Regions from separate parts of the Rhizobium sp. 01N447_2 genome, predicted to be linked through region 2. Evidence: riboswitches for the same ligand, from Rfam matches in the RefSeq annotation. Region 2 holds a riboswitch; the other holds the start of a gene.
What was found. A riboswitch is a leader RNA that binds a small molecule or an ion and turns the genes downstream of it on or off. The one in region 2 is predicted to bind thiamine pyrophosphate.
Positions count from the first base shown of each region.

Region 1: linked by a shared signal. The riboswitch ahead of AC1ECN_RS03715 (YkoF family thiamine/hydroxymethylpyrimidine-binding protein) and the one ahead of thiC (phosphomethylpyrimidine synthase ThiC) in region 2 are both predicted to bind thiamine pyrophosphate.

Region 1 covers NZ_JBFTQY010000004.1:13,686-33,889, forward strand. The annotation lists gene AC1ECN_RS03655 (methyl-accepting chemotaxis protein) at 1-698, shown strand, start outside; gene AC1ECN_RS03660 (OFA family MFS transporter) at 820-2,478, opposite strand; gene AC1ECN_RS03665 (formate dehydrogenase subunit delta) at 2,678-2,914, opposite strand; gene fdhD (formate dehydrogenase accessory sulfurtransferase FdhD) at 2,904-3,728, opposite strand; gene fdhF (formate dehydrogenase subunit alpha) at 3,955-6,834, opposite strand; gene AC1ECN_RS03680 (formate dehydrogenase beta subunit) at 6,892-8,448, opposite strand; gene AC1ECN_RS03685 (formate dehydrogenase subunit gamma) at 8,445-8,924, opposite strand; gene AC1ECN_RS03690 (LysR family transcriptional regulator) at 9,060-9,953, opposite strand; gene AC1ECN_RS03695 (ArsR/SmtB family transcription factor) at 10,032-10,373, opposite strand; gene AC1ECN_RS03700 (SDR family NAD(P)-dependent oxidoreductase) at 10,477-11,247, opposite strand; gene soxR (redox-sensitive transcriptional activator SoxR) at 11,359-11,823, opposite strand; gene AC1ECN_RS03710 (NADPH-dependent FMN reductase) at 11,907-12,521, shown strand; TPP riboswitch at 12,747-12,860, shown strand; gene AC1ECN_RS03715 (YkoF family thiamine/hydroxymethylpyrimidine-binding protein) at 12,851-13,483, shown strand; gene AC1ECN_RS03720 (ABC transporter permease) at 13,571-14,377, shown strand; gene AC1ECN_RS03725 (ABC transporter ATP-binding protein) at 14,374-15,186, shown strand; gene AC1ECN_RS03730 (ABC transporter substrate-binding protein) at 15,255-16,265, shown strand; gene AC1ECN_RS03735 (acyltransferase family protein) at 16,447-17,667, shown strand; gene AC1ECN_RS03740 (sugar transferase) at 17,835-18,572, shown strand; gene AC1ECN_RS03745 (F0F1 ATP synthase subunit epsilon) at 18,732-19,139, opposite strand; gene AC1ECN_RS03750 (hypothetical protein) at 19,139-19,378, opposite strand; gene atpD (F0F1 ATP synthase subunit beta) at 19,378-20,204, opposite strand, start outside.
Region 2 covers NZ_JBFTQY010000034.1:51-8,519, forward strand. The annotation lists partial or broken gene AC1ECN_RS21790 (transcriptional regulator) at 1-306, opposite strand, end outside; gene AC1ECN_RS21795 (hypothetical protein) at 699-1,010, shown strand; gene AC1ECN_RS21800 (helix-turn-helix domain-containing protein) at 1,420-1,653, opposite strand; partial or broken gene AC1ECN_RS21805 (rhizopine-binding protein) at 2,224-2,450, opposite strand; partial or broken gene AC1ECN_RS21810 (hypothetical protein) at 2,447-2,697, opposite strand; gene AC1ECN_RS21815 (hypothetical protein) at 2,905-3,216, shown strand; gene AC1ECN_RS21820 (hypothetical protein) at 3,641-4,351, shown strand; TPP riboswitch at 4,574-4,685, shown strand; gene thiC (phosphomethylpyrimidine synthase ThiC) at 4,777-6,594, shown strand; gene thiO (glycine oxidase ThiO) at 6,596-7,579, shown strand; gene thiS (sulfur carrier protein ThiS) at 7,563-7,760, shown strand; gene AC1ECN_RS21840 (thiazole synthase) at 7,764-8,469, shown strand, end outside.

The sequences.
Region 1 (20,204 bases), on a different contig from region 2:
TCGTCGCCATGACCAAGCAGGGCGCCGAGCAATCCGGTGTCGTTGTCAGCAATGCCGTCGCCGCTATGGGCCAGATCGAACAGTCCTCGCGCGAGATCACCAACATCATCAGCGTCATCGACGATATCGCCTTCCAGACCAACCTCCTGGCATTGAATGCCGGCGTCGAGGCGGCCCGCGCCGGCGAAACCGGCAAGGGCTTCGCCGTGGTGGCCCAGGAGGTGCGGGAGCTGGCCCAGCGCTCCGCCAAAGCTGCCAAGGAGATCAAGGCGCTGATCAACACGTCGGGCGAGCATGTCAGGAACGGCGTCGGCCTCGTCGGCCGGACTGGTAAGGCGCTCGAAGAGATCGTCGCACAGGTCGGCGATATCGACGGCAATGTCGTCGCCATCGTCGAAGCCTCCAGGGAACAGGCAACCGGCCTCAAGGAAATCAACCAGGCGGTCAATACGCTGGATCAGGCAACCCAGCAGAATGCCGCGATGGTCGAGGAGAGCACCGCCGCCAGCCACAGTCTTGCGAAGGAAGCCGAAACGCTGCGTGTGCTGCTGACGAGGTTCCGTCTGCCGGGCCAGACCCAGACCGCCGGCAGGCATGAGGCAAGACAGACGGGTTCGCCGGCGCTGCATCTCGTTTCACGTGTCGCAAAGGCGCACGGCGCTGCCGGAGCAACAGCCCAGAGCTGGGAAGAGTTCTGATCGCGGTCTCCCCGCATGACCATTTTACCGTGCCGCCGCAAAGCGGCGGCACTTTGATCACGTTGAGCTGCATACGAAGATAAGCGCGTCGCATGATACCCATGCGGCGCGCTTTGATGGGTTACCCAAAGAGCGCAAAAGTCGCCCTCAGCGTCACCCAGACACCCCAGAGCAGCGGAATGCCGACGACGGCCCAGGCAAGCATCGCCTTGGCGTCCAGCCCGCCTGTGCCGATGCCGAAGGAACCCGTCGGCCCTGCATTGACGGCCGCCGACTTCGCCTGCAGCGCAGCGACCTCCTCATCGGACATAAACCATTTGTCCGAAAGCGGCCTGATCAGCGAATTGGCAATAAGCCCGAGCGCCAGCATGCCGGCGAGGATATACATGGTGCCGGTATAAAGGGTTGGACCGGGCGCTACGCCGGCTGCAATCTGCGCTTCGCGGATATAGTTGACGACGACCGGACCGACGATGCCGGCCGTTGCCCAGGCCGTCAGCAGCCGGCCGTGGATGGCGCCGACGAACTGCGTGCCGAAAATATCGGCAAGATAGGCCGGGATGGTCGCAAAGCCCCCGCCATACATCGACAGGATGATGCCGAAGGAGAGAACGAACAGCGCTTTGTTGCCCATGCCTGCGAAAGTGGGCGCCAGCGCATAGAGCACGATGCCGAGGACGAAGAAGCAATAATAGGTATTCTTGCGGCCGATCTTATCGGACAGCGACGCCCAGAAGAACCGTCCGCCGATGTTGAAGAGTGACAGCAAACCGGCAAAACCGGCGGCGATCGTGGCGATCGATGCCTTCTGCCCGGCGTCGAGCTGGGCGAAGCCGACATCCGGCAGGCCGATCAGCGAGCCGGCGAAGATTTCCTGCAGCATCGGCGAGGCCATGCCGAGAACGCCGATACCGGCCGAAACGTTGAGGCAAAGCACCGCCCAGATCAGCCAGAACTGCTTGGTCTTGTGGGCATCGCCGAGGTGCACATGTTTGGTGGTGATCATTGTGCTCTTGGCCACAGGCGGTGTCCAACCCTCAGGACGCCAGCCTGCCGGCGGAATGCGATAGCCGAAGGCGCCGCCCATCATGAATACGAAATAGATCGCCGCCATGACGATGAAGGTCTGCCAGACGCCGACCGAACTGTCGGTCTTGAAGGCGTTCATCAGCAGGTTGGCAAGCGGGGCGCCGATCATCGCACCGCCGCCGAAGCCCATGATCGCCATGCCGGTCGCCATGCCGCGCCGGTCGGGAAACCACTTGATCAGCGTCGAGACCGGCGAGATGTAGCCGAGGCCGAGACCGATGCCGCCGATAACGCCGGCACCGAGCCACATCATCCAGAGCTGATGGGTGATGACGCCGATCGCAGCAAGAATGATGCCGCCGCACCAGCAGCAGGCGGAAACGACGCCCGCCTTGCGCGGACCGGCGCGCTCAAGCCAGCCGCCCCAGATGGCGGCGGATGAACCAAGCAGAACGAAGAACAGCGTATAGATCCAGCCGAGGTCGGCAACACGCCAGTCGCAGGTCGTGGTGAACAGCGCCGAGGCGAGTGTCAGATCGGGGCAGGCCGTCGAGGCCGTGATCCCGAGCGACTTGGAAAGCGGCAGCCAGAAGACGCTGAAACCATAGGCCATGCCGATGCAGAGATGGATGGCGAGCGCGGCCGGCGGCACCAGCCACCGATTGAACCCGGGCCTTGCGACGATCCTTTCACGATCGAGCAGGCCTACCCCCGCCAACGCCCCGTCTGTACGTGTTTGCGCTGCAGTCATGAACAACTCCTCCTTGAATCGTACCTGGCTTGATTCAGACTTATTGTCACCGGCGCATATGCAGGCAGCTTGCTCCTGCCTCCCCTCCCGCATGGGCCGATGCTGGTTATCGGACCTAAGCATGGCGCGCAAAATTGTGCAGCGGTTTTGCGGTAACGACATGCTTTGAAATAAAGACCCAAAGCGCGAGGAACGCGCTTTAGTGTGTCACCGGCTCCGGCTTTCGGATCAGAGGAGCGGCCTGAAGCACGAGCGCATCCAGGCCGTTTTCCTCATTCTCCAGAATTTCGAACAATTGCCGCCGCATGCGCGGGTCCCAGAATTTGTTGATATGGTTGGCGACCCCCTGCGCGGCCTCGCTTTGCGGCTGGCTCTTGAAGAAGGTGGCGATCTGGTTTGCCATATAGACGAGCTTGGTCTTGGTATCATGCGACATCGGCAATGCTTCCGGGCGAGATGCGGTGCGGGTGGGTGAAGATCTCGAAATCCTCGCCGCGCACCAGCGCGACGAGCGTCATGCCGGCTTCTTCGGCCGTGCGGATGGCGAGAGCCGTCGGCGCCGATATGGCGATGAGCACCGGGCTGCCGAGGATCGCCGCCTTCTGCACCATCTCGACGGAAAGCCGGCTGGTGACGACGACGGCGCCGTCCCCGCCTCTTTCACTGGCGCGGATGACGGCGCCGCAGAGCTTGTCCAGCGCGTTGTGCCGGCCGACATCTTCGCGCACGGCAATCAGCCCGCTGCCGGGACGATAGAACCCGGCGCCATGCACCGCCCGTGTCTCACGATGCAGCGGCTGTGCCTCGTTCAGAAGCGAAACGGAGCGGCCGATATCCGCATGCGACAGCGCCAACGGCGATGTCGAAACGTCAGGCACCGGCCGTACCGCCTGTTCGATCGATTCGATGCCGCAGAGGCCACAGCCGACCGGCCCTGCCATGCTGCGGCGCCGTGCCCGCAGCCGATCGGCGACGTCGTCGACCAGGCTCACCTGCACATCGATCCCCTGCTCGCCCTCGACGACCTCGATGCCCGATATCTCCGCCGGCCCGGCAATGATGCCTTCGGTCAGGCTGAATCCGACGGCAAAATCCTCGAGATCCGCGGGCGTTGCCATCATCACCGCATGCGAACTGCCGCCATAGGAAAAGGCGATCGGCACCTCTTCCGGCACGATTCGCGAACCGGTCTGCAGGATGCCGTTGCGGCGGGCGGTTTCGGGGGCATGGGCAGTGACGGTGAAGGTCATGATGCAAACTCCCCCTTCTCCCCCGTGGGGGTCCGAAGGACGGGTCGAGACCCGTGGCTCGACCCCGTTTGATGCCCGTCAGGGCAGATGAGGGGGTGAGCGACAATAGGAGCGAACGAACGAGCGAAAGCGAGGTCGCATTTGCCGAGCCGCCCCCTCATCCGCCCTCCGGGCACCTTCTCCCCGAGGGGAGAAGGGAAAGCCACACCAGACCGCCCCCACATCGTCACTCCGCCGCCTCGAGTTTACCGGCGATGCGGCGTGACTGACGCGCCTGCTCGTCATATTCCAGCTGCCATTCACTCGGCCCGTTGGAGGGCGAGACCTGCACCGCCGTCACCTTGTATTCCGGGCAGTTCGTCGCCCAGTCGGAGAAATCGGTGGTGATGACGTTCGCCTGCGTATTGGGATGATGGAAGGTCGTGTAGACGACACCCGGCGCGACGCGATCAGTGATCAGCGCCCTGAGCGTCGTGTCGCCGGAGCGGCTGCCGAGCTTCACCCAGTCGCCGTCGCGAACGCCGCGCTGCTCGGCATCGTGCGGATGGATTTCCAGCCGGTCTTCCGCATGCCAGACGACATTCTCGGTCCGCCGCGTCTGCGCCCCGACATTGTACTGGCTGAGGATGCGGCCGGTTGTCAGCAGCAGCGGGAAGCGCGGACCGGTACGCTCGTCGGTCGCCACATATTCGGTGCGGATGAACTTGCCCTTGCCGCGCACGAAGCCATTGACATGCATGATCGGCGAGCCGAGCGGGTTCTTCTCGTTACAGGGCCACTGCACCGAGCCCATTTTATCGAGATAGTCGTAGGAGACCATCGCGAAACTCGGCGTCGTCGCGGCGATCTCGTCCATGATCTCCGACGGATGGGTGTAATTCCAGTCGAGCCCCATCGCCTGGGCAAGCTTCTGCGTCACTTCCCAGTCGCCATAGCCGTTGCGCGGCGACATTACCTTGCGTACGCGGTTGATGCGGCGCTCGGCATTGGTGAAGGTGCCGTCCTTCTCGAGGAAGGTCGAGCCCGGCAGGAAGACATGGGCGTAATTGGCGGTCTCGTTGAGGAACAGATCCTGCACGACGACGCATTCCATCGCCGCAAGCCCGGCCGCGACATGTTTGGTATCGGGATCGGATTGCAGGATGTCTTCGCCCTGGATGTAGATGCCTTTGAAGGAGCCGTCGACTGCCGCATCCAGCATGTTCGGAATACGCAAGCCCGGCTCGTTGTTGAGCTTCACGCCCCAGAGCTTTTCGAAGATGTCACGTGTCGCATCGTCGGAAATGTGCCGGTAGCCCGGCAGTTCGTGCGGGAAGGAACCCATGTCGCAGGAGCCCTGCACATTGTTCTGGCCGCGCAGCGGGTTCACGCCGACGCCGGGACGGCCGATATTGCCGGTCGCCATCGCCAGGTTGGCGATCGCGATGACCGTGGTCGAGCCCTGGCTGTGTTCGGTGACGCCGAGGCCATAATAGATCGCACCGTTGCCACCCTTGGCATAGAGCCTTGCCGCGCCGCGCAGATCCGCGGCCGGCACGCCGGTGAAGATCTCGGTCTGCTCGGGACTGTGCTGCGGTTCGGCGACGAAGGCCGCCCAATCCTCGAACTCCGACCAGTCGCAGCGCTCGCGGATGAACGCCTCGTCAAAGAGGCCTTCGGTGACGATCACATGCGCCAGCGCCGTCATGATCGCGACATTGGTGCCGGGCTTCAGCGGCAGGTGATACGAGGCCTCGATATGCGGCGAGCGGACGATATCGGTGCGGCGCGGATCGATGACGATGAGCTTGGCGCCCTGGCGCAGCCGCTTCTTCAGCCGCGAGCCGAACACCGGATGCCCGTCGGTCGGATTGGCGCCGATGACGACGACGACATCCGAATGCTCGACGCTGTCGAAATCCTGCGTGCCCGCCGACGTGCCGAACGTCTGGCCAAGACCGTAGCCGGTCGGCGAATGGCAGACGCGGGCGCAGGTATCGACATTGTTGTTGCCGAAGCCGGCGCGGATCAGCTTCTGCACCAGATACGTTTCCTCATTGGTGCAGCGCGACGAGGTGATGCCGCCAATCGCCTCGCGGCCGTATTGATACTGGATGCGGCGGAACTCCAGCGCCACATGCGCGAAGGCTTCGTCCCAGCTCACTTCCCGCCAGGGATCGCTGACCTTTTCGCGGATCATCGGATTGAGGATGCGGTCCTTGTGGGTGGAATAGCCATAGGCGAAGCGGCCCTTGACGCAGGAATGGCCGCGATTGGCCTGACCGTCCTTCCACGGCACCATGCGCACCAGTTCCTCGCCGCGCATCTCCGCCTTGAAAGAACAGCCGACGCCGCAATAGGCGCAAGTCGTCACGGCCGAATGCTCCGGCTGGCCGATCTGGATCACCGATTTCTCCGTCAGCGTCGCCGTCGGGCAGGCCTGGACGCAGGCGCCGCACGAGACGCATTCGGAATCGATGAAATGCTCGTGCATGCCGGGCGAAACGCGTGAGCCGAAGCCGCGGCCCTCGATCGTCAGCGCGAAGGTGCCCTGCACTTCCTCGCAGGCGCGCACGCAGCGCGAACAGACGATGCACTTTGAGGGATCATAGGTGAAATAAGGATTGGATTCGTCCTTCGGCATCCATTTCAGATTGATATCGCCATTGCTGCGCGCCTTGACGTGATTGTCGCCCTCATAGCCGTAGCGAACATCGCGCAGGCCAACGGCGCCTGCCATGTCCTGCAACTCGCAATCGCCGTTGGCCGCGCAGGTGAGACAGTCGAGCGGATGGTCGGAAATATAGAGTTCCATCACGCCGCGGCGGATATCCTTCAGCCGCCCCGTCTGCGTGTGCACCACCATGTTTGCCGCCACCGGCGTCGTGCACGAAGAGGGCGTGCCGTTGCGACCCTCGATCTCGACGAGGCAGAGCCGGCAGGAGCCGAAAGCGTCGACCATATCGGTGGCGCAGAGCTTCGGCACCTTGATGCCGGCCTCCATCGAGGCGCGCATGATCGACGTGCCCTCCGGCACGCTGATCTGCTGTCCGTCGATGGTGAGCCTCACCATGGCCTCGGATTTCGAAGCAGGAGTGCCATAGTCGATTTCATGGATGAGAGACATGATGGGTCTCCTTGCTTGAAATGGTGCGGTCAGCGCAGGCGTTCCATGAAAAACTTGTCATTCCGCCGCCTCCACCAGAGGTGCCGGCGAAAAATCCTCCGGAAAATGCGTCATGGCGCTCATCACGGGATAGGGCGTGAAACCACCCAGCGCACAGAGCGAACCGAACTTCATCGTGTTGCAGAGATCGGCAAGCAGCACCCGGTTCTTCTCCGGTTCGATGCCGTGAGCGATCTTGTCGGCCGTCTCCACGCCGCGCGTCGAGCCGATGCGGCAGGGCGTGCACTTGCCGCAGCTTTCGACGGCGCAGAATTCCATCGCGAAACGCGCCTGCTTCAGCATATCGGCCGTGTCGTCGAAGACGACGATGCCGGCATGGCCGATCAGTCCGTCCCTGGCGGCGAAGGATTCGTAATCGAATGGCGTATCGAACAGCGCCCGCGGGAAATAGGCGCCGAGCGGCCCGCCGACCTGCACGGCTTTGACCGGCCGTCCCGTCACTGTACCGCCACCGATCCTGTCGACGATATCTCCGAGCGAAAGACCAAAGGCCGTCTCAAAGAGGCCGCCATATCTAACATTGCCGGCAATCTGCAGCGGGATGGTGCCGCGTGAGCGGCCCATGCCGAAATCGCGGTAGAAGGCCGCACCCTTTTCCATGATGACCGGCACCGAAGCCAGTGAGATCACGTTGTTGATGACGGTCGGACAGTTAAACAGCCCCTTATGCGCCGGCAGCGGCGGCTTGGCACGCACGATGCCGCGCTTGCCTTCGAGGCTGTTGAGCAGCGCCGTCTCCTCGCCGCAGACATAGGCGCCGGCGCCGGTGCGCACTTCGATATCGAAGGCGCGGCCCGAGCCGAGCACCGATGGTCCGAGAATGCCGGCCTGGCGCGCGATGCCGACGGCCTCGGTCATGACAGCGATCGCATGCGGATATTCCGAGCGCGTATAGACGAAACCCTTCGTTGCCCCGGTCGCAAGCCCTGATATCGCCATGCCCTCGATCAACACGAAGGGATCGCCCTCCATGATCATCCGGTCGGCGAAGGTGCCGCTGTCGCCTTCATCGGCATTGCAGACGATATATTTGCGTTCACCGATTGCATCGAGAACGGTCTTCCACTTGATGCCCGTCGGGAAACCCGCGCCGCCGCGCCCGCGCAAGCCGGAGTCCGTGACTTCCTTGACCACGTCGGCTGAAGTCATCGAAATGGCGCGGCGTAGGCCGGCGAGGCCGCCGTGAGCCTCGTAATCGCCAAGCGAAAGCGGATCGATGACGCCGCAGCGGGCGAAGGTCAGGCGGGTTTGTTCCTTGAGGAACGGGAGGTCTTCAACCTCCCCGAGACAGAGCCGATGCTCGCCTCCATCAATCATCCCGGCATCGAACAGATCAGCCACGTCCTTTGACTTCACCGGTCCATAGCCGATGCGCTTGCCGGCAACCTCGACCTCGACCAGCGGCTCCAGCCAGAACATTCCGCGCGAGCCGTTGCGCACGATCTCGGCATCGAAGCCGCGGGCGGCGATCTCCTGGGCAATCGCCTTTGCCACTTTTTCGGCCCCGAGCGCCAGCGCTGCGGCATCGCGCGGAACATATATCCTGACCGTCATCGGCGTGCCTCCGCGACGAGTTCCGCCGCCGTCTGATCGTCGACCCGGCCATAGACCTCGCCGTCGAGCATCGCCGCCGGCGCACAGGCGCAGAGCCCGAGACAGTAGACCGGCTCCAGCGTCACGCCGCCATCGAGCGTCGTCTGATGAAAATCGATGCCGAGCAGTGTCTTGACGCGCTCGGCCAGCGCATCGCCGCCCATCGACTGACAGGCTTCGGCGCGACAGAGCTTCAGCACGTGCCGGCCGGCGGGATGATCGCGATAATCGTGATAGAAGGTCACCACGCCATGCACCTCGGCGCGGGAGAGGTTCAATTCCTCCGCGATGACGGGCATGGCTTCCTGCGGCACATAACCGAATTCCTGCTGAACCTCGTGCAGAATGGGAAGCAGCGGCCCTTCGAGAAAGCGAAGATCGGCGACGATGGCTCGGGTGCGCGCTGCAATATCGCCTTCGGCGATATGAATGGTCATAAGGCAGCCCTCCCGGCGGCTTGCTCGTTGCGAAATAGCGGGCCTCCCCCGGCCGAGTGCTATTCCGCAACCACCATCTCAGGGAAGCAGCCGGCGATCAATAAAGCTATCTCGTTGCTTGATAGTTTTTTTCTATCAAAGTTCTTCATCTTGCACGAGCACTCTCGCCTCGTGCAGCAAGGCCGAGACAAGCGGGGTGAAGGGCTCGCGATAAGGCGCAACAAGGCCGACCAGATGATGCGCCTCCGGCTCGACGATCGGGATCATGCGGATTTCCACTGGAAATCCGAAGGATTTTGCAACGTTGCGCGGCATGATGCTGGCCCAGCGCCCAGTCCTGACATGCGAGAACAACACGATCATCGAGTTGGATTCGAGCGTCGGATGCGCTGTGGCGCCCGCTTCCGTCAAGTGGCGGTTGATGATGCGGCGGTTTTGCATGTCGGCAGTCAATAGGCAAAGCCGAAGATCGCCGATCTCTCGCCAGGTCACGCTGTCGCGATCAGATAGCGGGCTGCCTGCAGCCGTGATCAGATTATAGCGCTCGGCATAGAGGGGGACAGTCGTGACGCGGCCGAGCGGCTCGTTTTCGAGATAGGTGATGCCGGCATCGATTTCGAGGTTTTCGAGCATGCTCAGCACCTGCAGCGAATTCCGCGAGACGATCGAGAAGGTCACGCCGGGATGCCGCTCCTGAAATGGCGTGGTGATGCGCGACAGCATGGCGAGGGCGGTCGGAATGGCGGCGAGGCGGATGTGGCCGGAAAGACCGCGGCGCGCGGCGCGCATCTCCTCGCGCATGGTGCGGGCATCGCCGACGATGCGTCGGGCCCATTCGAGCACGCGCTGCCCCTCAGGCGTCAGCCCCTGGAACCGCGAACCGCGCTGCACCAGCATGACGCCAAGCTGATCCTCGAGCTGCCGGATGGCAGCCGAAAGCGTTGGCTGCGAGATCCCGCACTCCTCCGCGGCGCGGCCAAAATGCTTTTCATTGGCAAGGGCGATGAAGAATTCCAGCTTGTCGATCATCCGGCCTCCCGATCCGGCATGACATCATCCGGGTCAGTTCATCTTTGACGCAGCAGCTGTGCTCCGCAAGGGCGGTCGCTAACTGTTTTCTGCAGCCGGAAAAAGATCGAACAGCGATTCGAGGAAGGCAAGCACGCTGACATTGCCGATGCTGTAATAGACCAGCCGGCCCTGACGGCGCGTATGGACCAGGCCTTCGAGCCTTAACCGCGCCAATTGCTGCGAGACCATTGCCTGCTGTATGCCGAGGATATTTTCGATTTCACTCACCGTCCGCTCCTCATTCGCCAGTATGCAGAGAATCAGAAGTCGGGTCTGGTGCGCTAGCGCTTTCAGCAGATCGCTCGCTTCGTGGGCTTTTCCAGCGAGTTTGTGCAATTCCTGGCCGGTCATCCCCGGCTCGGGTTTGGGCAACGGCATTCTGTATCTCGGAAGGGAGGCGATGAGGTAGATCAGCACAATAGCATATTCGCAAAAGCGAATTGGTCAAAAGTGATGAAATGCCAAAAAAGGTCCAAGCAAATCAGCAGATAAGCTGACCGCCGTTGATCTCGATCACCTGTCCGGTGATGTAGCCCGAGAGCGAGGGAGCCGCCAGGAACAGATAGGCGGGAGCGCAGTCCTCGGCCGTGCCGAGCCGCTGCAGGGGGATGGATTTTCTCGTCTGCTCAAGCTTTTCGCGGGAGGAATAGCGCTCATGGAATTCCGTCTCGATCGTTCCTGGCGACACGCAATTGACGCGGATTCCGTCCGGTGCAAGCTCGCGGGCAAGCGCCTTGGAATAGGTCGCAACGAAGGCTTTCGAGGCCGAATAAATCGAGGAACCGGGGCTGCCGCCGGTCAGCGCCGAAATCGAAACCGTGTTGACGATGGCAGCGCCTTCAGCCGCCTTTAATGCCGGCAGCAGCGCACGCGTCAGCGCCACCACCGATGTCTGGTTGAGCCGCACGACCGCCTCATATTCTGCGTCGGTGAGCGTAGCAGCGGGAAAACGGCCAAGCATGGTGCCGGCGTTGTTGACGAGTACATGCACCCTGTCGAAGAAGGCGAGAGCATCTTCAGCAAATTGGGCTGCCCCGCCGACTGCGGAGAAATCGGCGTGCAGCAGCAGCGCCCGTCTTTCGGATTCAGCCGTCAGCAGGAAATCCGGCAGGTCGCGTCCCGGCTTTCGCCCGGTATGGACGATCACCTTTGCGCCGCAGTCCAGGAACTGCCGGGCCACTTCAAGACCGATGCCGCGACCGGCGCCGGTCACCACCACATTGCGATTTTCGAATAGTCTGGGATGGAACACGAAGCCGTCCTCCTCGCGGACAGTGCCGCCGGTTGCGTCATTCGCCCTTAACATATGAGCGCGCCGACTGAAAGAAAGGCGCGCATCGATCTTTCCCGGAGAAGACCGGGGTTAGTTTTCGGTCTCCAGAAGCCGCGCGCCTGGCCCCTCCTTGCCAAGCCGGTCACAGGGATTGCGCAACGGACAGCTTTCGATCGACAGGCAGCCGCAGCCGATGCAGCCGGTCAGACGGTCGCGCAGCAGACTAAGCCGCCTGATTCGCGCGTCGAGATCATCCTTCCAGCGCGCCGACAGCGTCTGCCAGTCGGCGGCGGTCGGCGTGCGTCCCTGCGGCAAAGACTCGAACGCCGCCTGGATTTCCGAAAGCGGAATGCCGACACGCTGCGCCACCTTGATGATGCCGAGCCGGCGAAGCACATCGCGCCCATAGCGCCGCTGATTGCCGCGGGAGCGGATGCTCGAGATCAGCCCCTTGGTCTCGTAAAAATGCAGCGCCGAGACGGCCAGGCCGCTGCGCTCCGCCACTTCACCGACCGTCAGGAGCTTGCCGAGCGGCGCTGCAGGAATTGTATCCATCGCCTCTTGACCTCAATATTAGTTGAGGTTTTATAACCCTTGCTCCCGCAATCGTAAAGTCCAATCGCAATAAGGAGCGACGCATGCAAACACCCACCAGGCTGGCTGTCATCTATGGGAGCACGAGAGAGGGCCGCATCTGCGACCGGGTGGTCAAATGGCTGACGCAGGAGCTCGTCCGCTTCCCGCAATTTGATATCGACATCATCGACCCGCTCGATTTCGCGCTGCCGGTCAACCGTGACATGACGCACCCCGAAATCGACAGGCTCGCCGGGCGACTTGGCATGGCCGACGCCTTCATCATCGTCACGCCGGAATACAATCACAGCTTCACCGCCTCGTTGAAGTCGATCATCGATTTCTTCCTCGAGCCCTGGCAGGGCAAGCCGGTCGCCTTCGTTTCCTATGGCGGCATATCCGGCGGCCTGCGCGCCGTCGAACAGCTGCGGCTCGTCTTTGCCGAACTCCACGCCGTCACGATCCGCGATTCGGTGAGCTTTGCCGCACCTTGGAACCGCTTCGACCCGGACGGGCGGGTCGACAATCCCGCCGATGCACTGCGTTTGCTCGATCGGATGATGGCGAGGCTGGAATGGTGGACGCGGGCACTCGTCACTGCCCGCAGCGATCGTCCCTATGCCGGAATAGAGCGCCGCGCGTCTTTTAGACCCGCTAAGGACGCTCTATCACTTTGAATCCGCGCATAATCCTTTCCGAAAATCGATTCCGATTTTCGGGGTTATGCGCTAGCCGCCTGAGGCAGGAAGCTCCGGTTCCGTTCCCGGCAGGTACGGAACCATTGGGAACACCCGGGCAGGACCTCCGTCCGGGTGTTTTCCGTCACCTCAGCTTCATTCCGACCGCGCGGACGGGTTCGCAATTTTGCTGTTGCGGGGAGAAAACCCCGGTGATAGTTTCCGCGCAAATAACAGGGGAGCTCCGTATCGCCGGGGCTGAGATGTGAGGTGCAAACCTCTGGACCCTTCAAAGCTGATCTGGGTAATGCCAGCGGAGCGAGGTTCAGATGTTCTCAGGCGCACAAGTGTCACTCTATCCCATGTCCGGCAATTTCGTCGGCATCATTCTCGATGCCGTCAAGGCGCTCGATCCCTATCGCGACCGACTGCGCATCGAGACCGATGACATCTCCACACTGCTGGTCGGCCCGCCTGACATCCTCTTCGCCGCCATGCACGATCTTTTCGTCGCCGCCGCAAGGACCGGCGAGCATTGCGTGCTGTCCGCCGCCGTTTCACGCGGCTGCCCCGGCGAGCCCGACGACGCCATCTGCGGCGTCAACCCTTCCCCCGGCCAGGCGGAGCCGCTTGCCGAGCGCATAAGAGCCGCACTTGCCGCCGTTGACATCACCACCGAGAGCGGACAGCCGACCGCTGCGCAATTCTCGCTCTACGTCATGGGCACCGGTACCCATATGGACGAGATCTATGGCTGCATCGACTTCCTGAAGCGCTCCGGCACTTTCGACCGCGCCAAGAATTTCTGCACCAGGCTTTCTGGTGATGCCGGCGCGGTCTTCGCCACCATTCGTGAGGCCTTCTTTCGCTTCGGCGACCCCGAAGGGCATGTGACCCTCGACATCACGGTGTCGGCCAATACATCGCCGCACGTATTTTCAGACGCGCAAAGGACGCTGTAGCACCTTAAATTTGCTGCATAATTCCTTAAATCGATTCCGATTTAAGGAATTATGCAGCAGCCGACGAAAGCTTGAAATCGAACGCTGATGACACTGTCAAAACCATCGGATCCGCGCCTTGCCGCGCTCCGCGCCGCTCTCTACCGGGGCATACCCGCCTTGCTTGCCGGCTGCGTTTTTTTGGCGGCGTGGGAACTCTATGTCGATCTTTCCGGCATCAAACCATCCATCCTGCCGGCGCCTTCGCGCATCGTCGTCCAGGGCTGGCTGAACCGCGAGGCGCTGATCGCCAACACCTGGCCGACGCTCGGCGCGACACTCGGAGGTTTCGCCCTCTCGCTTGCCTTCGCCTTCGCCGCCTCGATCCTCATGGATTTCGTGCCCTTCATGCGCCGGGCATTGCTGCCGATCTTCATCACCAGCCAGACCCTGCCGCTGGTGGCGATCGCGCCCCTCGTCGTCCTCTGGTTCGGTTTCGGCCTGTTGCCGAAGATCCTGCTTGTGGCGCTCGTCACCTTCTTCCCACTGCTCGTCGCCTTGCTGCAGGGCTATGAATCGACCGACCGTGACATCACCGAATTGCTGAATTCGATGAAGGCGAGCCGCTGGCGCATTTTCCGCCTGGCACGGCTTCCCTCCTCGCTGCCCTATTTCTTCGCCGGTCTGCGGATCTCGATCACCTATGCCGTCGTCGGCGCGATCTTTGCCGAATATGCCGGCGCCGCCCGCGGCCTCGGCATCTATATCCTCAACGCAAAGAACAATTTCCGTCCAGATCTCGTGCTCGCCGCCGTCATCGTCAGCGCCGTGCTGACACTCTGCCTCTTCGGAGCGACACTGATGATCCAGCGCCTCATCATGCCCTGGCAACCATCCGGGGAGCGGCGCCGATGAACGGTGGAATGGTTGAATTGCGCAACATCTCGAAGTCCTTCGACGGCATGAAGGTGCTCGGCGATATTTCGCTCGCTGTCGCAAGCGGCGAGTTCGTCTCGATCGTCGGCCCGTCCGGCTCCGGAAAATCGACGGTCCTTAGATTGCTGACCCAGGCGCTTCGGCCCGATTCCGGTAGCATGCTTTTTAAAGGCGCGCCGCTGGAACAGGCGCCGCATTCCTTCGCCTTCATGCCGCAACGCGATGCGCTGATGCCCTGGCGCCGGATCATCGACAATGCGGCACTCGGCCTTGAGGTGCGCGGTATGAGCCGCCGCGCGGCCCGCGCCGCCGTCGCGCCTCTGTTCGAGCGCTTCGGCCTCGCCGGCTTCGAGCATCACTATCCCTCAGAACTATCAGGGGGCATGCGCCAGCGCGCCGCGCTGCTGCGCACCGTGGTCCAGACCCAGGACATGCTGCTGCTCGATGAGCCTTTCGGCGCGCTGGACGCGCTGACGCGCACGCAGATCCAGGAATGGCTGCAGGGCATGTGGACCGAACACCGTTGGACGGCGCTGCTGATCACCCATGATGTTCGCGAGGCCGTGTTCCTCTCCGACCGGATCTACGTGCTTTCGGCCCGTCCGGCGCGTATCATCCGCGAATTCCGCGTTCCCCTGCCCCGCCCGAGAAGCATTGCCGATCTCGGCTCGCCGGCGGCCCAGGCGATCGAAACCGAAATCCTGCAAACCCTGCTTCATCCGCTAGAACAGGATGATTTTAGGCCGATCGGCCTGAAATCTGAATCCTCTTCTAATTTAAAGAGTTAGAGCATGATGTCGTCCGAAAACCGCTCACACTTTTCGGCATCATGCTCTAGAGACCTGAGGAGGTCACCATGCTGCTTCTCACCCGTCGCCAGACGATCTTCGCCGCCATCGCGGCAAGCCTCGCCGGCCGCCCCGCCTTCGCCCAATCGGCGCCCGCAAAGGTCCGCATCGCGCTCGACTGGACGCCCAACACCAACCATATCGGCATCTATGTCGCCAAGGCGAAGGGCTTCTATGCCGATGCTGGCCTCGATGTCGAGATTCTTCCCTTCACCGATACCAGCGCCGGAACGCTGGTGTCCAACGGCGTTGCCGATTTCGGCATCAGCAGCGAGATCGAGACCCTCACGCAGCGCGCTGGCGGCGGTGATGTGAAGATGGTCTACGGCGTCGTCCAGACGGAAACCGCACGCCTGATCTTCAAGGGCGGACGCGACGACATCAAGAGCCCGAAAGACCTCGACGGCAAGACCTATGGCGGCTTTGGCGGCACCTGGGAGAGCGCGCTGATCTCCGCGATGATCCGCAATGATGGCGGCAAAGGCGACGTCAAGACCGTCACCCTCGGCACCTCTGCTTACGAGGCGCTGGACAATGGCTCGATCGATTTCACGCTGGAGATCTACACCTGGGAAGGCATCGCCGCCGAACTGGAAAAGCGGAAGATCGGCCGCTTCCACTATTCCGATTACGGCATTCCCGACGAGCAGACGACGGTCATCGTCTCCAGCGACGCCTATCTCTCCGCAAGTCGGGAACACGCCCGCGCCTTCATCCAGGCGACACGAAAGGGCTATGCCTACTCCGTCGACCATCCCGACGAAGCCTGCGACCTGCTGATCTCTGGAAGCAACGGCGCACTGATGAATACGGAACTGGTAAAGGCTTCTCAGAAAGCATTGATCGAGGGACACTTCCTAAAATCCGAGGCCGGTGTGATCGGTACACTCGACCCGGCAAAGGCCGGCGCCATCGGCGGCTTCCTTGTCGAAAACGGCATTCTGGTCGATGCCAATGGCGCCGCACTCAAGGAGAATCCAGACTTTTCCACCTATTATACCAACGAACTTCTCGACTGAGCCCACCCCCTGCCTTGCCCGTTGCGGCTTTCCGCTGCAAAATCCCAGATACGGATTCAGATCTTGGGCCGGATCGGCCTAAGATCTGAATCCGTATCTAAATCAAAGAAGTAGAGCATGATGTCCTCCGAAAACCGCTCACACTTTTCGGCATCATGCTCCGGGCAGGGCGGGGGACAAGATGCGACAACAGGAGAGACTGGCCGGAGCGGACTTTCTGCGCGCGACGGCCTGTCTGCTGGTGCTCGCCCACCACTTCGCGCTGCGGCTGGATATGCGCAGAATCCCCGACGAACTCGGACCGACCGCAAATATCCTCCGCTTCGGCAATTTCGGCGTCGCCATCTTCTTCGTGCTCAGCGGCTTTCTTCTTGCCCATCCCTTCTGGCGCGCGCTCGACGCCGGCGCCGACATGCCGAGCCTCCGGCACTACGCGATCCGCAGGGCGGCGCGCATCGCTCCGGGCTTCTGGTTCGCCGCCACCATCGGCTTCGCTCTCAGCCTGACGCTGCTTGACCTGCCGCTGACGCCGGAGCTTGTGCTCCGCTACGTCTCCGGGCTGCTGTTCATGAACCAGTGGCATTGGCGCACCTTGTTTCCTGTCGAAGCCGACGGGCCGCTCTGGTCCATTGCCTTCGAAGTCACCAGCTATGTGCTCCTGCCGATCTGCTTTCTCCTGCTGTTTCGTTTGCCAGTGCTGAGGCGGCGCCCATTGCCTACCCGCTTCGCCTGGCTTTGCGTCATCACAGCCGTGCTTCTCGCCCATGTGCTGATCCTGACCTTCTTTCCGCTCGACGACATCGGACGCGGCTGGCAGTACGGCCTGCAGGGCGGCGCGAAGGAGTGGATGCCGAGATATAATCCGATCGGCTTCTTTGCCGTCTTCGCGCTCGGCGCGCTTGCCGCCGGCGTCGAGGTCATGCTCCCAACAAGGCGCGCCTCCTGGTTCGATGTTATATCGCTCCTGGCCATCGCCGTTGCCGGCTACCGCCTCGTCATATCGCCCGGCGGCTCCGACGCGGCTTACGGCTGGCTCGAAATCCCCTATGGTTTTCCGGTCTTTCCGCTGGCGGTCGCAACGGCGCTCGTTTCGCTCAGCCATTCGCAACACCTGGGCAGGCTGTTCGACAACGCTCCTGTCCGCTACATCGCAAAGGTCTCCTTCGGCATCTATATCTGGCAGGAGATCATCCTGATATTGATCCAGAGACTCGACCCGGGCTCGTTTGGCTTTTCCTCGGAAAATGTCGTCACCGGCTGGCTGCAATCTTGCGGGCTGGCGGCGGCGCTCATCCTTCTGGTCGCAAGCCTCAGCTACTTCCTGCTGGAAAAGCCAGCGATCGATTTCGGCAACCGGCTGACGTCGCGCCAACCCAATCGGGCTACTCCTTTCAAAGTATAAATTTCCCGCAAGTGCAACTACAGGCGTTAAGGTTAACGCGAAATACTCCCATTTTTGGTGTCTTTAGGGTTATCAAATTCCTATTTATACCGATGACAAACGATACGTGACCCTGTATCTGTCTCACTGTTGTTCAGTACCGCATCTAAACTTGTGGACCTTGCGTAATGAATGCTTTTACTTCGAAGACGAATTCACGCTTCGATCCGTCTCAGCGTCAGGACAAAACCAAGATCCTGGTTATAGCGAACTCCAACATTCGCCAGCCGGAGAGCTTTTCCCCTGTCGAAAGAAAAATGGCGGTGCGGCTGGGTATGAAGCGGTTGATCGACATTGTCGCCTCAGTCAGCGCCCTGATGGTGCTGGCGCCGCTTTTTCTGGCAATCGCGCTTTTCATCAAGCTCGACGATGGCGGTCCGGTGTTTTTTCGCCAGATCCGCTGGGGGCTGAACGGCCGCAAGATCACGGTCTTCAAGTTCCGATCGATGCGTGCCGAAGCTTGTGATCCGAGCGGCGTTCAACAGACGGTCAAGGGCGACAACCGGGTGACCGGCATCGGCGCGGTGCTCCGCAAGACCAATATCGACGAGCTGCCGCAGCTTTTCAACGTCCTCAGGGGCGAGATGTCGCTGGTCGGCCCGCGCTGCCACGCCATCAACATGCGGGCAGCCGGCAAGCTCTACGAAGAACTGGTGCCGGACTACCATCAGCGCCACATCATGCGCCCCGGCATCACCGGTCTTGCGCAAACACGCGGTTGGCGGGGCCCGACGACGCGATCGCTGGAAGCCCGCGCTCGCATTGCCTGCGATATCTATTATGTCAGGAATTTCAGCCTGCTGCTCGACCTGAAGATACTGCTCCGGACGGTCGCCATGGAGCTGCGCGGCGGCACGGGCTTCTGAGAATGATCCGTCCTCACCGCCAGAGGTGGGCGGTCCTAAGGCGCTGCGCCTCTTAATTTCAGCTCGGCCGATAGCGCTGTTTTCCGCACATCGACAGAGAAAGTCAGAAACAAAAAAGCGGCCATCGCGGCCGCTTTTCATGGATCTTACCGATTGTAATCAATCCTGTTCAACGACGCCGCGCAGATGCGTCATTTCCATGATGAAGTGCTCAAGCTTCGACTTGTGCTCATGCAATTCGGCATGTTCGAGTTCCTCGCGGGCAGCCTCGATGCGGCGCGTCAGCTCGTCCTTCTGGAGTTCCTCGACCGGAACCGCGGATTCGGCAAGCAATGTGCAGCCAGTCGGCAGGATATCGGCAAAACCGCCGAACACGACGTAATCCTGCTTCTTGCCGGAGGCCGAACGCACGCTCACGACGCCCGGCTTGATCGTCGTCATCGTCGGTGCATGGTTTGCCATGACCGTCATCTCGCCTTCAGTCGCAGGGATAACGACCTCGGTGACCATCTCCGACAGCAGCAGGCGCTCCGGCGAAACGAGCTCAAAGTTGAAATTGTCAGCCATCAGTGACTTACCTTCCCGGCTATGGCTTTCGCATCTTGCAATTTAGTCCCGCAGAACGGGCAGTGCATTATCGCTTGGTCGAGATAACCGAGGCCTTCCTCGCTTTGAACCAGACCCACCACCATCATCAGCACGCCGTTATCGGCGCGATAGACGGTCGGCGCGGCTGGTTCCGGAAGATCCGCCACGACCCCCTTCAGGGAGTCGCAGCAGAATATCTCGTCTAGCGCGTCGCTCATTAAGCAGCTGCGAGCTTCTTGGCCTTTTCGACCGCTTCTTCCATCGAGCCGACCATGTAGAAGGCAGCTTCCGGCAGGTGATCGTATTCGCCGTTGACGAGGCCCTTGAAGCCCTTGATCGTGTCTTCCAGAGCAACCAGCTTACCCGGCGAACCGGTGAAGACTTCGGCGACGAAGAACGGCTGCGACAGGAAACGCTCGATCTTGCGGGCGCGGGCAACAGCAATCTTGTCGTCTTCGGACAGTTCGTCCATGCCAAGGATGGCGATGATGTCCTGCAGGGCCTTGTAGCGCTGCAGCGTCGACTGGACCTTGCGGGCGACGTCGTAATGTTCTTCACCGACGACCAGCGGATCGAGCATGCGCGACGTGGAGTCGAGCGGATCGACGGCCGGGTAGATACCCTTTTCAGCGATCGAGCGCGACAGAACCGTCGTTGCGTCAAGGTGGGCGAACGAAGTTGCCGGCGCCGGGTCGGTCAAGTCGTCGGCCGGAACGTAGATGGCCTGAACCGAGGTGATCGAGCCAGTCGTCGTCGTGGTGATGCGCTCCTGCATCTGGCCCATGTCAGTTGCGAGCGTCGGCTGATAACCGACGGCCGACGGGATGCGGCCCAGCAAAGCCGACACTTCGGAACCTGCCTGCGTGAAGCGGAAGATGTTGTCGACGAAGAACAGAACGTCCTGGCCCTGGTCGCGGAAGTGCTCGGCAACAGTCAGGCCGGTCAGGGCGACGCGGGCGCGGGCGCCCGGCGGTTCGTTCATCTGACCGTAAACCAGCGCAGCCTTCGAGCCTTCGCCGCCGCCATGCTTGTTGACGTTCGATT
Region 2 (8,469 bases):
GGCTGGCGTGTCAGCATTGGTCGTCGTATTGTTTTCGTCGGCCATTATGGTCTCCTGTAAAGCCGGTGCATTTGTCTCCTGCTCGATCGGCAGTGTCAACAACGGTCCGGTCTGTTCTTCTCCGGATACAAGCATCTCGCTGCTGCTAGCCTGAGGGGCTGCCGAAAGAAATGGCATTGCCTCGTCTTGCAGATCTTGCGCAACGGACTTGAGATCCATGTCTCCCCAGATCGAGTTCGGATTGGAATTGAGTTTTCGCCGACCTGATCTGTACTCGACGGCAAAGCTGCGCTGCACTTTTTTCACTTTAAGAAGCCTCGGATGTCTGTGGCAATTTTTCAGCGACGTCTTCAGTATCGCAACAAGCCTTTCAGATAACGACTGCAGGCCATTCGGTCTATCCTTTTTAAGTATTCGGCTCAAACGCGGCTCCAATCACAGAGAACCACTTATGGACGCAACTGTTTAATCAAGAGGCGCACCGCCGAGGGTTTACTTTCGGTGCGACCGCCCGCGGATTGTCGGTGCCAGTGTCGCTTTATGGCGGCATTCAGCCATAATGGTCACTTAATACCGCGCAATATTTAAGGCTATTCGGTAACCTCAGTAAGATCGATCCTGGCCGCGAGCAACCCGGCAACCACCCAGGCCCCCTGGCGAACATTGACAGGCCCCTATCCCTCGGCAAATCATCTGCAATGTCCTACACTACCGACTTTATCTCTAAACTGACACGGGCGGCCAACGCGGTCGACAAACTGAGCACTGACGAATACCGCCGCCTAGTCGAACGCGCGGTAAGAATGGTGCGAGAGATGCGCTTGGAAACCAGCAGTCGCCCCAGCCGCGGAAATTGCGTTGCGATGGGGGACCTCGAGATCGCTGCCTTGATGGTAGAGGCTGCTGCGAATCACGACGAAGTCGAGGGTGTTCTGCTCAAACTCGCCGGCATGATCCGAGCGCTGAAGATCATGGTGGATGAGAAGATTGACGCGCGGAAGGGCGAGTAAGCGAGTTGATGTTGGCATGCCCAAACTGCGATTTGTAGAGAAGCTGAGCAGATATCGTTGATCCGCGTTAACTCTATTAGTTGGCATCCTTAAAAACGTGCCGGAAGTTAGCTGGCTGCCCGAAGCCGGCCTCGCCCGTCTCACTCCTTTCCTTCGAGAAGCTTGCCGAACGTTCAATCGTAACCGCTGTTCCGTTCCCATGCTTTCTCCCCGCCCCAATCCGTGATCGTCTTTCCATGGACGAGCAACAGAGGTTCTCCATGAAGATTTTTGTGGTTGCCGTCCGTGGCCCAAGAAGTTTTAAAAACTGCGTCGGAGTTGAACAGCATCCCATTAAAGCGCGACCCTTGAGTTGCTGCATCCATCCTCCTTGAAGAGTTGCAGCCGTGGAAGAAGCTATTCAGCGATGTCAGCGCGGCGCATCGTATATCTTTTCTAGAATCCCTAGAGCGGATGCGGTCCTTCGGATCCTCGACGCGTCGAAATCCGCGTCGTTCTCTAGAGCTGTCACCTCGGCCACAGTCAGACCAGTGGTTTCTGCGACGTCGTCCAGCGAATAGCCGCGAGCCAGGCGAGCTTCTGCAAGCAGAGCGCCAACGGACGGGGCAGCTGGGGATTTCGCAATCTTCGAGACCATGTTCATGTCGTTTAAGGCTCCTTTTGGCGGCCGGAGAACGTGCATCCGTTTTCTAGTTCCACCGCTGCCGACCGCGTCCGGCAACGGACAGTTTCTTCGATCTCCGCGGGCGCTCTTTCTATCAGTTTGTGCAGCGGAGTACAGGTCTGACGCGACCAGGGCGGACAACCACCCTTGCATGGCAGCGGACGAGAGGTAACCCAAGCTCACAGCTGCGGCGCACACTCACGAAGGCCCACAAGCAGCTTCCGATCTGGCAGGAGCGTTCGCCCCGGAAGGGGAGCTCGTGGGAAGTGGTGTACTGATCATTTCCAAGCGGCGAGCGATGGACAAACATTCGAGAATTGCCTCGGCGTGATACGCTCATGGCCGGCAGGTTTGGCCAGAGCGTGTGCGAAACCTGCCGGGCGCTGTTGATCGGCCGTCGTCTTGAAGAGATCGCCGAAGAACGGCGCATCGAGATCAAGCGCGGCCTGAGCTCAGGGGTCTTTCATAGTCTTGGCATCTTAAGGATTGTAGAACTTCGAACGCCAAACAGGAGGCGGGCAAACCCCGCATCCTGTTTTAGCTTTCGGCTCAGTTCTTGGTGACGAAGTCCTTGCCTTTGGAAGGCGTGACGAGTTGAAGGGAATGTAGACCTTCTTTTCGGCCTTTTCGCCCTTAGCAAGCTTGAGTGCGGTATCAAGCGAGCCCTTGCCCTGGCCGGCGGCATCCTGGGACACGTTAACGTCGAGATCGCCCGCCTGCACGGCGGCAAGCCCGTCCTGCGTGGCGTCGACGCCACCGCCGCCGACCTTGCTCATAATCCTTGCCGGTCTTTTGAAACGCCTGATCGTGCCGTGGCTGCCTTGCGGTGGACAGATTTCGGATGCGCGCAGTCAAGCATGTGGTTGAGAACGGCGCAGCCGATGGCGACTTCGGTCTGCTGACCAAGCCGCGCCCTCGCCCGCAGATGCCGCCCGAGGATGGACCGGACCTGTATCGCCCGATTGCCGTTTCGACCAGCGAGCGTTTGCCGTAGGCGTTAGAGATCTGCCATTTCATGCGACCGCCAAAGACATAAAGTGGATATATATAGGAATATATAAAATAATATATTCTATACCTCACGAGCTTCTCACAAGAATAAGTAATATCTTCCAAATTCGGAAAGATATACTATAAAATATATCCGACACATCTGTTGCGTTGTTTGTCGTTTTCATCAAGTGTCCTGTTGTGAGGAGTTACGATAGTGCAACAGGAAAATTCTTTCCCATGAATGCCGAAATCTTACCGGCGACGTCATCGTCGGGAGGCTTGCACAAGGAGCACGACGACATGGATCACCAAAAGACATCAGCCAAGCGTCTTGGCTATTCGCATCTGCGGCTGGCAACCATCGACGGCGTGTCGCTGCCTGGTCTACAATTGTCACTCGACCGGAAGGAGGGCTCTGCGTCGCCGAAGAAGACCTTTTTCCAACAATTGCTCCTCGATTTTGCTGTCGGTTGCGAGCTATTTTATCCGCTCCAGCTATATGAACATTCCGCAACGAGGGAGGGGCGACAAAAGGCGCTAAACCGTTAAGCGAGAGTTACGATATATGATGAGGAGGATTCGGACCGGCCGCCATGTTCCTCATTTGAAATCCACGTCTATCGGGTTTCCATATTCCAGGATGGAAGCGCCGGCTCGGTCGCCAACGCTTGCAAACTCCAACAACAGGTCGGCGAGCGGATGGAGGATATCATGAACGACCTTGATGCGACGCAAGCAAAGGACGGCCCGGGCACACAGGCTTCAACAGGTGTGAACCAGCACGGCAGGAACATCGGAAGATGGTAAGAAAGTCTATCGGGACGCCGACCGTTAAACGGTACCCGCAAGGCGCAGTTCAAATCTTGCGGCCGGTATCAAATACGCTGACAACGCGCGCTCGCCTGCCAAAATCAAGGAAATTTGACGCGCAGGGTTCGCCCATCAAATTTACTGCAGAAAGGATTCGTTCTCCGTGTCATTTTGTTCTTCGAAACGCATTCGCATCGCCGCACTTGCAGCGACTGCCATCGTGCTGGGCACCCAGATCGCAATTGCGCAAGAACCGTCTATAGGGTCTCAGTGGCTGAACTCGCCGACATCTCGAGTGGAAGCGCTTGCGGTCCTTCAGACCTTGAATGCCAATCTCCTGAGTAACGCCAGTGCTACGTTGACCCTTGATCGCTGGTGCGCCGCGCACAAGCTTGCACCGGAAGGTTCCAAGATTGTAGCGCAGCGTGTGGGGGGGCAAGACAAGCCGGCCGATGAGCACATCCGTGAACTTCTGACCGTCGGACCCGGTGAGCTGATCGCTTATCGCCGCGTCCGCCTGGTCTGCGGCGACCGCGTCTTGTCGGAAGCCGACAATTGGTATGTACCCGCAAAATTAACTGCAGAGATGAATCAGACGTTGAAGACCAGCGACATCGCGTTTGGCAGAGCCGTTCAGGCTCTTAATTTCACTCGCACAAACCTGTCTGCCAAGTTGCTCTGGTCCCCTCTATCCGAAGGCTGGGACATGGAGGGCTTAATAGCGCATCAAACAAGTTCCCTTAGCCTGCCGCCGTTCCTGCTCGAACATCGTGCTGTACTGAAACTTCAGGACGGCACGCCGTTTAGCGCCTTGGTCGAAAGCTACACGGACAAAGTACTAGACTTTCCAGTTCCGCGCCTGCTTTCTCAATAGCGCTTCGGTAGCTCGGTATACTTGCTGAACTGCGCGGGATAAAAATCGACAGCCACTGCATGCGACAAAGGCGCACCGGCTTGCGGAAGCGTGCCGGTCGGGCGATCGACTTGTCGATTCGTTTGATCACGGCGACCACGCACGATAGCCTGAGTGTAACCTGACCCCAGGCCATCGCAGATTGTCGCTTGACAGTCCCCTCGGCAAGCCTCTACCCTTTTTGGCATTCACCAGGGGGGTCCCGGCAAGGGGCTGAGATACTGCTATCGCGCGCAGTGACCCGTTGAACCTGATCCAGTTCATACTGGCGTAGGGACGGTGCAAGCGCTCGAAGGCAGTGGATTCACGCGTGGAATCCGTGCCGGCGTCTTTTCATCATTCCGGCTGAGGACTGGGTCTCCAATCGAAACTTGGAGCCTCAAACCATGAGTATCGCCGCCGCCCCAACCGCCACCACCGGCCCCTTGCCGGCATCCAGGAAGATCTACATTCGGGGGGACATCCATCCCGACATTTGCGTGCCGATGCGCGAAATCAGCCTGCATCCGACATCGGGCGAGCCGCCCGTTGTCGTCTACGACTCGTCCGGACCCTATACGATCGAGGGCGCCGAGATCCGTATCGAACAGGGGCTGCCGTCACTGCGACGTGACTGGGTTCTCGCCCGCGGCGACGTCGAGGCCTATAAGGGCCGCCATGTCCGTCCCGAAGACAACGGCTTTGCCAGCGGCGAAAGGCTGACGCCCGAATTCCCCGCGCTACGCCAGCCGCTGCGCGCAAAGGATGGCAGTGCCGTCACCCAGCTCTCCTATGCGCGCGCCGGCATCATCACGCCCGAGATGGAATTCATCGCCGTTCGCGAGAACCTCGGCCGCAAGGCGCAGGCGGACGCCATGATCCGCGACGGCGAGAGCTTCGGCGCCCATATTCCGGACCATGTGACGGCGGAATTCGTCCGGCAGGAAGTGGCGGCGGGACGCGCGATCATCCCCGCCAACATCAACCATCCGGAAGCCGAACCGATGATCATCGGTCGCAATTTTCTGGTGAAGATCAACGCCAATATCGGCAACTCCGCCGTCACCTCATCGATGGCGGAGGAGGTTGAGAAGATGGTCTGGGCGGCCCGCTGGGGCGCCGATACCGTCATGGATCTCTCCACCGGCCGCAACATCCACAACATCCGCGAATGGATCATCCGCAATTCGCCGGTGCCGATCGGTACCGTGCCGCTCTATCAGGCGCTGGAGAAGGTCGAGGGCATTGCCGAGAACCTGACCTGGGAGGTGTATCGCGACACGCTGATCGAACAGGCCGAACAGGGCGTCGACTATTTCACCATCCATGCCGGCGTGCGGCTTCACTACATCCCGCTCACCGTCAACCGTGTGACGGGCATCGTATCGCGCGGCGGTTCGATCATGGCGAAGTGGTGTCTCCATCACCATCGCGAAAGCTTCCTCTACGAGCATTTCGAGGAGATCTGCGACATCTGCCGCGCCTATGACGTCTCCTTTTCGCTCGGCGATGGCCTGCGCCCCGGCTCGATCGCCGACGCGAATGATGCGGCGCAGTTCGCCGAACTGGAAACACTGGGAGAGCTGACCAAGATCGCCTGGGCGAAAGACTGCCAAGTGATGATCGAAGGCCCCGGCCATGTGCCGATGCACAAGATCAAGGAGAACATGGACAAGCAGCTCGAAGTCTGCGGCGAGGCGCCTTTCTACACGCTCGGGCCGCTGACGACCGATATCGCGCCGGGCTACGATCACATCACCTCTGGGATAGGCGCAGCCATGATCGGCTGGTTCGGCACGGCGATGCTCTGCTACGTCACGCCCAAGGAGCATCTGGGGCTTCCCGACCGCAACGACGTGAAGGTAGGCGTCATCACCTACAAGATCGCGGCTCACGCCGCAGATCTCGCCAAGGGGCATCCGGCGGCACAGCTGCGCGACGACGCGCTCTCCCGCGCCCGTTTCGAATTCCGCTGGGAAGATCAGTTCAACCTCTCGCTGGACCCAGAAACCGCCCGCAGCTTCCACGACAAGACGCTGCCGAAGGAAGCCCATAAGGTGGCCCATTTCTGCTCCATGTGCGGCCCGAAATTCTGCTCCATGCGCATCTCGCACGATATCCGCGCCGAAGCGCAGAAGGAGGGTCTGGATGCGATGGCAGCGCGTTATCGCGAGGGCGGCGACCTCTATATGCCGGTAGAAACCCTGCAACATTCGGGCGAATGAGATGCGTGTGCTTGTCAAAGGGGCCGGCGTTGCCGGCCTGACGGTGGCGTATGAACTGCGCGCTCGAGATGCCGAGGTTACCGTGCTCGATCCATATGACGGTTTCAGGCGTGCTGCTTCGTGGCTCGCGGGCGGAATGTTGGCGCCCTGGTGCGAGCGGGAGAGTGCTGATGACGCGGTACTCATGCGCGGTCTCACCGCCGCCGACAAATGGGAGGCAATGGTGCCGGGAGAGGTGCGACGCAACGGAACGCTCGTGGTCGCCTCGGCTCGCGATCTTGGTGAACTGCGACGCTTTGCCTGCCGCACGACGGGTTATGAATGGCTGGAAGAGCCGGCGATTGCGGCGCTGGAACCCTCTCTTGGCGGGCGGTTCCGGCACGGGCTGTTCTTTCGCCGCGAAGCCCATCTCGATCCCCGGCGAGTGTTGTGTCTGCTGCGCACCAAGCTGACGGTTCAGGGGGTCACCTTCGTGGGCGAGAGCCCACACGAGAGCTTCGACAGTGTCGTCGATTGCACGGGCGCAGCGCGCATTGGCGAGGCAAAGGAGTTACGCGGCGTCCGCGGCGAAATGCTTTACCTTAGAAGCTTTGACGTGGATCTCTCCCGGCCGGTCCGCCTGCTCCATCCGCGTTTCCCCGTCTACATCGTCCCGCGTGGAGACGGTGTGTTCATGGTCGGCGCGACAATGATCGAGACGGAATTCGACGGGCCTATTGTCGCCCGTTCACTGATGGAACTGCTCAACGCTGCATACACGCTATTTCCGGCCTTTGCCGATGCAACCATAATCGAAACGGGTGTCGGAATTCGCCCAGCCTTTCCGGACAATCTTCCACGTGCAAGCCATCAGGGAACGGTGATCTCGCTCAACGGCCTCTACCGCCACGGCTTTCTGCTCGCGCCATCCATGGCGGCCGAGGCGGCTGAACTTGTCTTCAACCAACATACCACGGGAGGAATGCCCCATGAAATTGATCGTTAACGGCGAGGCCCAGGATGTCGCGGCTGAGACGCTGTCGGAGCTTTTAGTCCTGATGGAATACGAGGGTGACTGGCTGGCGACAGCCGTCAACGGTGAGCTGGTCCATCGCGAAGACCGGTTCGATCGTTCGCTCAACGACAATGACAGGATCGAAATCCTGTCGCCGATGCAGGGAGGCTGACGGATGCTGACGCTTTACGGCGCCGAAATAAACTCCCGTCTGCTGCTCGGCACAGCGCGTTACCCCTCTCCTGCCGTCCTCTCCGAGGCCGTCAGGCAATCGGCGACGGAAATCGTCACCGTCTCGCTTCGTCGTGAGATGTCTGGCGGCCGCAGTGGGGGAGCCTTCTTCGAGATGATCCGCGCGCTCGGCGTTCGTATCCTTCCCAACACTGCAGGTTGCCACAGCGTCGCGGAAGCCGTGCTGACCGCAAAGATGGCCCGCGAGCTGTTCGCCACCGACTGGATCAAGCTCGAGGTCATCGGCAACCATGATACGTTACAGCCGGATGTCTTCGGTCTCGTCGAGGCGGCTCGCATTCTCGTCGGCGAAGGTTTCGAAGTCTTCCCGTACACGACCGACGATCTGGTCGTGGCCGAACGACTGCTGGAGGCCGGCTGCAAGGTGCTCATGCCTTGGTGCGCACCGATCGGCAGTGCCGCCGGGCCACTCAATCCGACAGCGCTCAGGGCAATGCGGGCGCATTTTCCTGACGTGTCGCTGATTGTCGATGCTGGCATCGGCCGACCGTCGCACGCAACTGCGGTGATGGAGCTCGGTTTCGATGCGGTTCTGCTCAACACCGCCGTTGCCGGCGCCGGAGATCCCGCGGCGATGGCAGCTGCCTTTGCCGCGGCAATCGCCGCCGGCAAGCAGGCCTTTGACGCTG